DNA from 3 places in the Rhizobium sp. 01L419 genome. Region 1 is predicted to be linked to each of the others. Evidence: predicted binding sites of a transcription regulator. Region 1 holds the regulator's gene; each other region holds the start of a gene.

What was found. Region 1 encodes PhoB, which activates phosphate uptake and scavenging genes when phosphate is short. Its sites were predicted from a motif close to TGTCATNNANCTGTCAT; they were not measured.
Region 2: AC1DUP_RS17520 (acid phosphatase) is a predicted target of PhoB. The motif match lies at 1,399-1,415, and genes of this name have one in related genera.
Region 3: AC1DUP_RS03020 (DapH/DapD/GlmU-related protein) is a predicted target of PhoB. The motif match lies at 1,826-1,842, and genes of this name have one in related genera.

What each region holds. Positions count from the first base shown of each region.
Region 1 covers NZ_JBFTSM010000003.1:128,810-132,086, reverse strand. Annotated here, with positions in the region: gene pstB (phosphate ABC transporter ATP-binding protein PstB) at 1-435, shown strand, start outside; gene phoU (phosphate signaling complex protein PhoU) at 479-1,192, shown strand; gene phoB (phosphate regulon transcriptional regulator PhoB) at 1,324-2,007, shown strand; gene AC1DUP_RS07605 (LysR family transcriptional regulator) at 2,288-3,211, opposite strand.
Region 2 covers NZ_JBFTSM010000008.1:154,407-157,683, reverse strand. Annotated here, with positions in the region: gene AC1DUP_RS17525 (cytochrome-c peroxidase) at 48-1,346, opposite strand; gene AC1DUP_RS17520 (acid phosphatase) at 1,560-3,104, shown strand; gene AC1DUP_RS17515 (aldo/keto reductase) at 3,168-3,277, opposite strand, start outside.
Region 3 covers NZ_JBFTSM010000001.1:607,228-610,504, forward strand. Annotated here, with positions in the region: partial or broken gene AC1DUP_RS03005 (Asd/ArgC dimerization domain-containing protein) at 147-329, shown strand; gene AC1DUP_RS03010 (DUF2000 family protein) at 391-798, opposite strand; gene AC1DUP_RS03015 (AraC family transcriptional regulator) at 848-1,774, shown strand; gene AC1DUP_RS03020 (DapH/DapD/GlmU-related protein) at 1,881-2,513, shown strand; gene AC1DUP_RS03025 (GFA family protein) at 2,572-2,997, shown strand; gene AC1DUP_RS03030 (AbrB family transcriptional regulator) at 3,040-3,277, opposite strand, start outside.

The DNA of each region.
Region 1 (3,277 bases):
CCGCGCATCCATGGCCTTGCCAAGTCCAAGGCCGACCTCGACCAGATCGTCGAGACCAGCCTGCAGCGCGCCGGCCTCTGGAACGAGGTCAAGGACCGCGTGCATGAATCCGGCACCGGCCTTTCCGGCGGTCAGCAGCAGCGTCTGTGCATCGCACGCGCCGTTGCCGTCAGCCCGGAAGTCATCCTGATGGACGAGCCCTGCTCGGCGCTCGACCCGATCGCAACTGCCAAGGTCGAAGAGCTGATCCACGAGCTGCGTGAAAACTACACGATCGTCATCGTGACGCATTCCATGCAGCAGGCCGCTCGCGTATCGCAGCGCACGGCCATGTTCCACCTCGGCAACCTGGTCGAGGAGAACGATACCGACAAGATGTTCACCAACCCGGACGATCCGCGTACCCAGGACTACATCATGGGTCGCTTCGGCTGATTTTGGCGATGTGAAGCCTTCCCGATTTCGAGGACAAAGCCCCATGGCATCAACACATATTTTCTCTGCTTACGATGACGATCTGAAATTCCTGTCCCGGCGCATTTCCGAGATGGGTGGCCTTGCCGAACAGATGGGCGGCGACGCTGTCCGCGCGCTCGTCAACGGCGATACCGCGCTTGCTCAGAAGGTCATTTCCGACGATGTGATCCTCGATCACGCCGAGCGCGAGATCAACGACAAGGCGATCGTCACGATCGCCCGTCGCCAGCCGATGGCCTCCGACCTTCGCGAGATCATGGGTTCGATCCGCATCGCCGCCGACCTCGAGCGCGTCGGCGATCTCGGCAAGAACACGGCAAAGCGCGTCATCGCGGTGCAGAGCACCGGCGTTCCGCGCAAGCTCGCCCGCGGCCTCGAGCATCTCTCCGAACTGGCGCTCGTCCAGCTCAAGGAAGTGCTCGACGTCTACACCAATCGTTCAGCTGACAAGGCGAATGCGATCCGCGAACGCGACGACGAGATCGACGCGATGTACACTTCGCTGTTCCGCGAACTCCTGACCTACATGATGGAAGATCCGCGCAACATCACGAGCTGCACGCATCTTCTCTTCTGCGCCAAGAACATCGAGCGCATCGGCGACCATGCAACCAACATCGCCGAGACGATCTACTACATGGCAACCGGCGCCCAGCCGGAGGGCGAACGTCCGAAGGACGACAGCTCCAATACCGTTGGTGCGGTGACGGAGTAATCCGGACCTGCCGATTGCGTGCGCGCCCCGCGCTGGGGCGCGCAAGGGTCGCAGCCAATTCCGAGTTCCTGCATGGTCCCTTGCTTAAATCACCCCCGGTTTAAGGATCATGCATTAGGAGACTGACACGCATGATCCCAAGAGTTGCAGTTGTTGAAGATGAAGAGGCACTCAGCGTGCTTCTCCGCTACAATCTCGAGGCTGAAGGTTTCGAGGTGGATACGATCCTCCGTGGCGACGAGGCCGAAATCCGGCTTCAGGAGCGCACCCCGGACCTGCTCATCCTTGACTGGATGCTGCCGGGCGTTTCCGGCATCGAGCTCTGCCGCCGGCTGCGCATGCGGCCGGAAACCGAGCGTCTGCCGATCATCATGCTGACGGCACGCGGCGAAGAGAGCGAGCGCGTTCGCGGTCTCTCGACCGGCGCGGATGACTATGTCGTCAAGCCCTTCTCCACGCCGGAACTCGTTGCCCGCGTCAAGGCGATGCTGCGACGCGCCCGTCCGGAGGTTCTCTCCACCGTTTTGAAATGTGGTGATATCGAGCTCGATCGCGAAACCCATCGCGTCCATCGCAAGAGCCGCGAAGTCCGCCTCGGCCCGACCGAATTCCGCCTCTTGGAATTCCTGATGTCGTCGCCGGGCAGGGTCTTCTCCCGCTCGCAGCTTCTCGATGGCGTCTGGGGTCACGATATCTACGTGGATGAACGCACCGTCGACGTCCATGTCGGCCGCCTGCGCAAGGCGCTGAATTTCTCCAACATGCAGGATGTCATCCGCACCGTCCGCGGCGCGGGATATTCCATGGAAGCCTGATCCGAGTGATCGGAGGTCACGAACGGGTCGCTCGGGTTTTCCCGGGCGGCCCGTTTGTTTGTTCGGGTGGGCTTTTTAAGAGTAGGCGTTGCCTTGCTGACACCTTGACCGACATGCCCCTTGCATCGCGAGGGCTCAAGCGATGACGGGGACATCTGCTATGCGCCGATTGCGAACATTCTCTGAGCCTTGAGCATCGACTGATTTGGGGCCGGAAGGGGACTGTCGGCTTGCTGGCGTTAGCCAATCGAAGCCGTCACCAAGATGAGCGTGAGCTCTGCTATGGAACTTCAGCATATCGGATGATGCTCTGATTTTGTACGTTGGCGACTAATTCATCAGAACGAGACAAAAATCGGCGGAGCAAAGGTGAGGAATTTGAATCGTTGTATCCTAAGGTGAGATCAATTGTCGGAGGCACACCCTCAAGTGCTCTAGCAACGACATTTGGCGTCAGCATATTTTGCGCATAAAGCGGAATAAGCGTTATTCCACCTGTAGACACGACGAGCGACATTGCTGATGGCAGGCCTTCACCTTCGTACTCTGCCTTGAGTGTGATCCCAACGTTCGACGCGTACTCCTGGATCAGGGATTGCAATACCGGAGAAATTCTAGCCGAACTGACGTAAGTTTCGCGGGCAAGATCCTGTGGCCGGATCTTTTTCTGCGACGTCAAGCGATGGTCAGCCGGCAGCACGGCGATCAGTGGCTCCTTGGCTAAAAACTTGAACGACACACCAACACTCTGCGTCTCGGGGCGAAGGAAAGCGACGTCCAGCTTGCCTCGCATCAGCGCCAGAGCAAGGTCCGGGGAAGACTGACTGGACAATATGATTTCAACCTCCGGCGCTTCCTCACGAATAATGCGCAGTGCGTGGGGTAGCCACACGACCTCTTGCCCTGCGAGAAAACCGATAGTGAACGACTGCTTTTGCGGCTGTTCTGCCCGCCGGGCCCCTTCCGCAGCCGCCTCGACTTGCAACAACGCCAGCCGCGCGTGATCAAGAAACACTTTACCGGCGGCAGTGAGCGTCACGCCGCGCGGCTGCCGTTCCAGCAGTTTTACACCGACTTCGGTTTCCAGATCGCGAATTTGCCTGCTGAGTGAGGGCTGGGAAGTGTGTAGCCGCCGCTCGGCTGCGGTCAGTAAGCTTCCCTCTTCCGCAACAGCAATAAAATAACGCAAATGCCTGAGTTCCATCGCGTCCTCGCTATGCCTTTAAGGCATAGCTCGAACGTACAAGGTATTTGTCCTTGATAAAAGGGG
Region 2 (3,277 bases), on a different contig from region 1:
ATCGATCGACAAGGGCCGGGGCATCGCTCCGGCCTTTGCTTTTGAATTCAATGTATTGCTTGCCGCGTCGGGCCTGGAAGCTGGTCCGCATCGGTCAGCGTGCCCAAGAAGGCGACGATATCGTCGATTTCCGATTCCGTCAGTGCCGGTGGGTCGCCGGGCTTGCGGCCGAAGGGCGGGTCCTGGTTGAGATTGTCCCAATAGGCCTGCGGAACGTCATCATATTTGCGGATCGTGCCGTCGGCATTTTTCGGGTACCAGCGGCCGGGATCGCTGTCGCGCGTGGCGTAGAAGGAAACGACGTCACGCAGCGAATGGAAGTAGCCATTGTGGAAGAAGCTCTTCTTCAGCGCCACATTGCGCAGCGTCGGCGTGCGGAACAGCGCGCAATAGTCCGCCCGGTCCTTGAAGTCGGTACGCTCAGGGCCGCAAAGGCCGAGATCATGATAGTTCGGATTGCTGTTGGCCGGGATCGCCATGTTGCGCGGCACAGCCAGCCCCAGGAAGCCGAAATCGGAAAATTGCGGCGGCTCGCCGTCATTGGCGGGCTCGCTTAAATGGCAGCTTGAACAGTTGCCCTTGGCCGGATCTTCGAAGAGTTCGCGGCCATACAGCTCCTGCGCCGTCAGCGTGCCCTTGCCGGCGAGGAAGGCGTCATAGCGGCTGGAATAGGGGTAGAAATCCGGCCCGCTCTGCTCGAAGGTGCTGAGCGCCTCGACCGCCTCCTGGAAGGCATCCTTGGCATTGCCGAAGATATCCTGGCCGAAAATTTCCCGGATATCTTCGGCATAGGGTGCCTTGCTGAGTGAGGCGACGACCGCGGCTTCATCCTTGTTGCCCATTTCGAAGGGCGACAGCAGCGGGATCTTCGCCTGATCATAGCCGTGGTCCACGCGCCCGTCCCAGGTCAGGCCGCCGGTCGGCCCGTTGTCGATGCTCTCGTCGCCTTCGTCCTCGGAATCGTAGAAGTGTTCGGTGAAGGAGGGTGTGGCCTGCAGGTAGCGCAGCGTCGGCACGGCACGCAGGCCCGGCTGGTCCATATGCGGTCCCCCCATTTCGACCGGCGTTGCGCCAGCCGGAGCGAAGCCATGATGTGGATCGTGGCAGGAGGCGCAGGCCTGCACGCCGGAGGCGGAAAGCGAGGCATCGAAGAACATTTTGCGGCCGAGCTCCGTCAGCGCTTCGGCGCGCGCATAGGCGTCGGCTCGCGACATGGGGCCGGGGTGCACGCCCCCGATGACGGCCGCGCTGCTTTGCCGCAGGGGCAGGAGGCTCAAACCGAGCGCAGTGGCGGCCAAACCGAGCGCCAGACCGGATCGCAAGAGCCAGATAATCTTTGCCGCCATATGAAAGATTCCAATGAGTTAACATCGTCTACCCCCATGATCGAACCTGACTGCAACAGATTGATGACGCGCGCCTTTCGACCGCAGGTGCGACCTGCCCAATGTCACAAAGTTGATAGACGGCGGGAATAGCGTCTCGCTTGCGCTCGGTCTTTCTATTTCCGCCGGGCGCTCCTCTAGCCACGCCCCCTTAGCCATGAGGTATCCCCCGCCATGATCAGACTGAAGTTCCTCCGCAATCTATCGCTGGCCGGTTCGGCCCTGCTGCCGCTGGTATCAGCCACGGCCGCCCTTGCCGCACCTGCAGGCATGGACAAGATCGAGAATATCGTCGTCATCTACGCCGAAAACCGCAGTTTCGATAACCTCTATGGCAGCTTTCCGGGCGCCAATGGCCTCGCCAATGCCAGCGAAAGCCAGGCACGCCAGCTCGATCGCGACGGCGCGCCGTTGGCGGAGCTGCCGCCTTCCTGGGGCGGCCTGACCGCCAAGGGTGTGACGCCCGCAATCACCGAGGCGCAGTCCGCTCACCTCGCCAATGCCGTCTTCTCGATCGACGATCCCAAAGGCTTCGCGCAGGCGACAAATGTCATCACCCGCGACCTCTGGCACCGCTTCTATCAGGAGCAGATGCAGATCGATGGCGGCAAGAACGACAAGTTCGTCGCCTGGGCTGATTCCGGCAGCCTCGTCATGGGCCACTACGACGGGTCGATCCTGCCCATGTGGCAGATCGCCAAGAAATACGTCCTCGCCGATAATTTCTTCCAGGGCGGCTTCGGCGGCTCCTTCTTCAATCACTTCCAGCTGATCTGCGCCTGCGCGCCCTATTATGCCGATGCGGACAAGAGCCCGGCCAAGCCGACCATCGCCAAGGTCGACGCTGACGGCATCTCGCTGACCCCGGCCGACAACGGCCCGAAATCGGCCCTCGACGGCGCTCCGAAATTCGTCTCCGACGGCAACCTCACGCCGGATTTCTACGCCGTCAACACCATGCAGCCGCCTTACCAGCCGAGCGCCAACGCCCCTGCCAAGGATGGCGATGCCGCCTACGCCGATCCCTCGCAGCCGAACACCTTACCACCGCAGCACGAGATCACCATCGGCGACCTGCTATCGCTGAAGGGCATCACCTGGGCCTGGTATGGCGGCGCCTGGCAGGCAGCCCTCGACGGCAAGAACGCCACGCCTGTGCCGAACTTCCAGTTCCATCATCAGCCGTTCAACTATTTCGCCAATTTCGCGCCGGGCACGCCCGCCCGCGCCGAGCATCTGAAGGATGGCGGCCTCGGCGGCGAAGCCTTCACGAAGGATATCGACGACGGTAAGCTGCCGGCCGTTTCCTTCTACAAACCGCAGGGCAACCTCAACGAGCATGGCGGTTATGCCGATGTTTCGAGCGGCGACCAGCACCTCGCAGACCTGGTCTCGCATCTCGAAAAGAGCCCGCAATGGGGCCACATGCTTGTCATCGTCACCTATGACGAAAACGGTGGTTTCTGGGATCACGTCGCTCCGCCGAAGGCCGATCGCTGGGGCCCGGGCAACCGCATACCGGCCTTCGTCATCTCGCCCTACGCCAAGGGCGGCATGGTCGATCATACCCAGTACGACACGACCTCGATCTTGCGCCTGATCACCGCCCGATACGATCTGCCGGTTCTGCCGGGCCTGCTCGCCCGCGACAAGGCGCTTGCGCTGAACAATGAGCCGCCGATGGGCAACCTGACGGCAGCGCTTGATCTGACGCGCTGATCGTCGCGACAACGCTATGTCTTCTCCCCACAGATTGGGGAGAAGACTTCGACTTCCGGATGTTTATCCGTTGAGCGTCCGCATGCCGATTTCGCCGTAGCGATCTCCGACGGCGCGGGGCAGGGCCCTGGCGATTTCCTCGATATCTCCTGGTGTAAGATCAACACCAGCCG
Region 3 (3,277 bases), on a different contig from region 1:
CCTGACGGCTGCCCTGTCCTTGGTCGATTTTAACCGTCCTCCGCAGCGATGCGGGGGACGTTTGCGTTTCAGGCGTCGAATCGAAGAGAGGGCAGGTGTATCCTTGGCGCGGATGAGCTTGCGATCGGCATCACCTGTATCCGGGTGCCGGTGCTCCCGGCCTGCTGCTGGTGGACGACCGCGCGGACAATCATTTCCCGATGCCGTCGGAAGCATCAGGCCAGGACGATGTGCTGGTCGGCCGCGTCAGGAAAGATCTCGGCGATCCCTCCGGGTGCAGCATTGCGCTCTTCGTCGTCGTCGACCAGTTGCTGAAGGGGCGGCGCTGAAAGCCGAACAGCTGCTGCCAGGCTGAAACGCCAGCGGCCGGGGGTCACCCGGCGTCTTGCCTCAATGCTGCATCGTCGCGCCCTTGGTGATCTTGTCGACGATCTTCTTGTCGGCGCGGAGCGCAATGCCGACGACCTTGGCGTCGTCCGGGGCGTATTCGGCAAAGACGGCCCGGTTAGCGGCGTCGTGGCCGGTTGAAAACATTTCTTCGATGAAGACCGAGGAGGTCACCTCGCGTTCCAGCGCGCGGCGGTGGATCGTCGATATCGTCGCTTCGTCGGCCGATAGGACGATGATCGGCTGGATGGATAGCGGGTTGTAGAGATTGCCGGCGCGGTCCTTGTAGGGTTCGCCGATAATGTCAGGATATTGCCCGGCGATGCCTGTCGAAAGGAAGGCTGTGACATTCAGCTTCTGCCAGCCGGCAAGATTGTTTCGCAGGACGATCGCAATTTTGGTATCAAACATTCCAGTCTCTTTCATCAGGGTATCGACTTCATAAGGGTAGTTACGGGCATTGAGCCAGGATCTAACGCCGCAGGTCTTCGAAGGTCTTGAACGTTTGTGCGAGCCGCAGGCCGGCAGCGGCATACTGGCCGCGCCTGCCGGCAGCGGTATCCTGACTGCGCCGGCTTTTCCCGGCATCGAGCGCATCGAGGCGCAGTTCTCGGGCAACATGTTCGAGCCGCACCGGCATGATACCTATGCACTCGGCGTCACCCTGCACGGCGTGCAGACCTTCACCTATCGCGGCGAGCGGCGCTTCAGCATGCCGGGGCAGGTCATCGTGCTGCATCCTGACGAGGAGCATGATGGAGGAGCTGCGACCGAAGCCGGGCTGCATTACCGCATGCTTTACATGGAGCCGGCGCTGCTGATGGAATGCCTTGAGGCGGAAAAGATAGGTCTTCCCTTCGTCGACCAGCCCGTGATCGCCGACGGAGCGCTGGCCCAGGTACTGCTCGCCGCACTCGGCGAACTGGACCGGGAGCTGGACGAACTCTTCGTCGATGATTTCGTCAGCCGCGTAGCAGGTGGCCTGTCGCGGCATTCGCAGGTGCGCCGACGGGTTCTGGGCACTGTTGCCTGGAAACAGGTGCGGGCGGCGCGGGATTATCTGGAGGCGCATGCTCTGCGGCCGGTGCGCTCGGGCGAGCTGGAGAGCATTACCGGGCTCGACCGTTTCACCCTGTCACGGCATTTCCGCACAGCCTTTGCCACCAGCCCGCACCGTTACATGGTGATGCGGCGGCTGCAGCAGGCAAAGGCCCTAATGGGCGAGGGCGAAGGTTTTGCCGATGTGGCGGCCGCGACCGGCTTTGCCGACCAGGCGCATTTCATCCGGCATTTCAAGAAGGCTTATGGCGTGACGCCGGGGCGTTGGGCAGGGCTTCAGCGTTTTTATGCGGCGAAGGCCAGCGATGGCAGCCTGCCGCGCTCCTGATCTGATGGCCTTCTATAACTGATTTCGCTGCCCGGTTCTTTGGCAGTCTAGCGTCACATATCCTTCATTGTCCCCGGGTAGGCAGGCCAACACCTGGAGACTGTCAATGCACTCGACCACACAACCAAATCGCCCCAAAATCGCCGAGACCGTTATCCACTCGACGGCGAGTATCAGAGATTCCGATATAGGCAGATGCTGCGAGATCTTGGCGGACACATCTCTGCACACGGTCGAACTCGGGGACTATTCCTATCTGGGGCCTCGCTGTATCGTCGGTGACGCGACGATTGGAAAATTCTGCGCTATTGCAGCAGAGGTCAGGATCGGCGCGCCCAATCATCCGATGGACCGCCCGTCCATGCATCGTTTCAGCTATTGCCCTGAATATTACTCTGCGGATGCCGTGCGCGACCAGTCCTTCTTCGATGAGCGCAAGGAGGATCGCGCCGTCATCGGTCATGACGTCTGGATTGGCCACGGGGTCATCGTGTTGCCGGGTGTAAAGGTCGGAGACGGTGCCGTGTTTGCTGCAGGCGCGGTCATCACCAAAGACGTCCAGCCATATACGATCGTCGGCGGCGTTCCTGCCAAATTCATCCGCGAGCGGTTCACGCGCGATATCGCAGAGAAGCTTGCTTCCATCGCCTGGTGGGATTGGCCTTTCGAGACCATCATGGAGCGGCTCGCGGACTTTCAGTCCAACGACATCGAGGCCTTCTGCGAGCGCTGGTCGTAGAACAATCTCAGCAAAAAATGTGTAGCGCTTCTACTGAGAACAACGAGGGTGGCTGGCAATGAGCGACGAGAGACAACAACATGATGCAGCGTGTCACTGCGGTTCCGTCAGGTTCCGCGTCCGGCTCGCCGACGCATTCAACACGATCCGCCGCTGTTCATGCTCCTACTGCCGGATGCGGGGTGCGATTGCCGTCTCGGCACAGCTTTCGGATATCGAATTTGTCCAGGGTGAGGACAATCTGACGCTTTATCAATTCAATACCGGCATCGCCAGGCACTATTTCTGTAAGACCTGCGGCATCTATACCCATCATCAGCGCCGCTCGAATCCAAACCAGTTCGGCATCAACGTCGCATGCATTGCGGGCGTCAGCCCCTTTGATTTCCCGGAGGTTCAGGTCATGGATGGTGTCTCCCATCCCGCGGATTCCGGGTCCGGGCCGCAGGTGGCCGGGATACTCCGGTTCGAGCCGACGACCTGAGATCATGCCCGCTAAGGGCAAAATTCGGTTTTCGCCGCGAACTTAGACGGACTGCTCCGCAAGCCCCGACCGGCGGGCGATGAAGCGGGCGAGCGCCGGGCCGATCAACAGGATCATCATGAAGCGGCCGGTCTGCATGGCCATGACGAAGGGCACGTCGACATCGCTTGAGGCGGCGATGATGGCGACGGAATCGGCGCCGCCGGGGCTGGTCGCCAGATAGGCGGTCAGCGGGTCGATGCCGGCGAATTTGTGAAGCGCCACCGCCATGCAGCCGCAG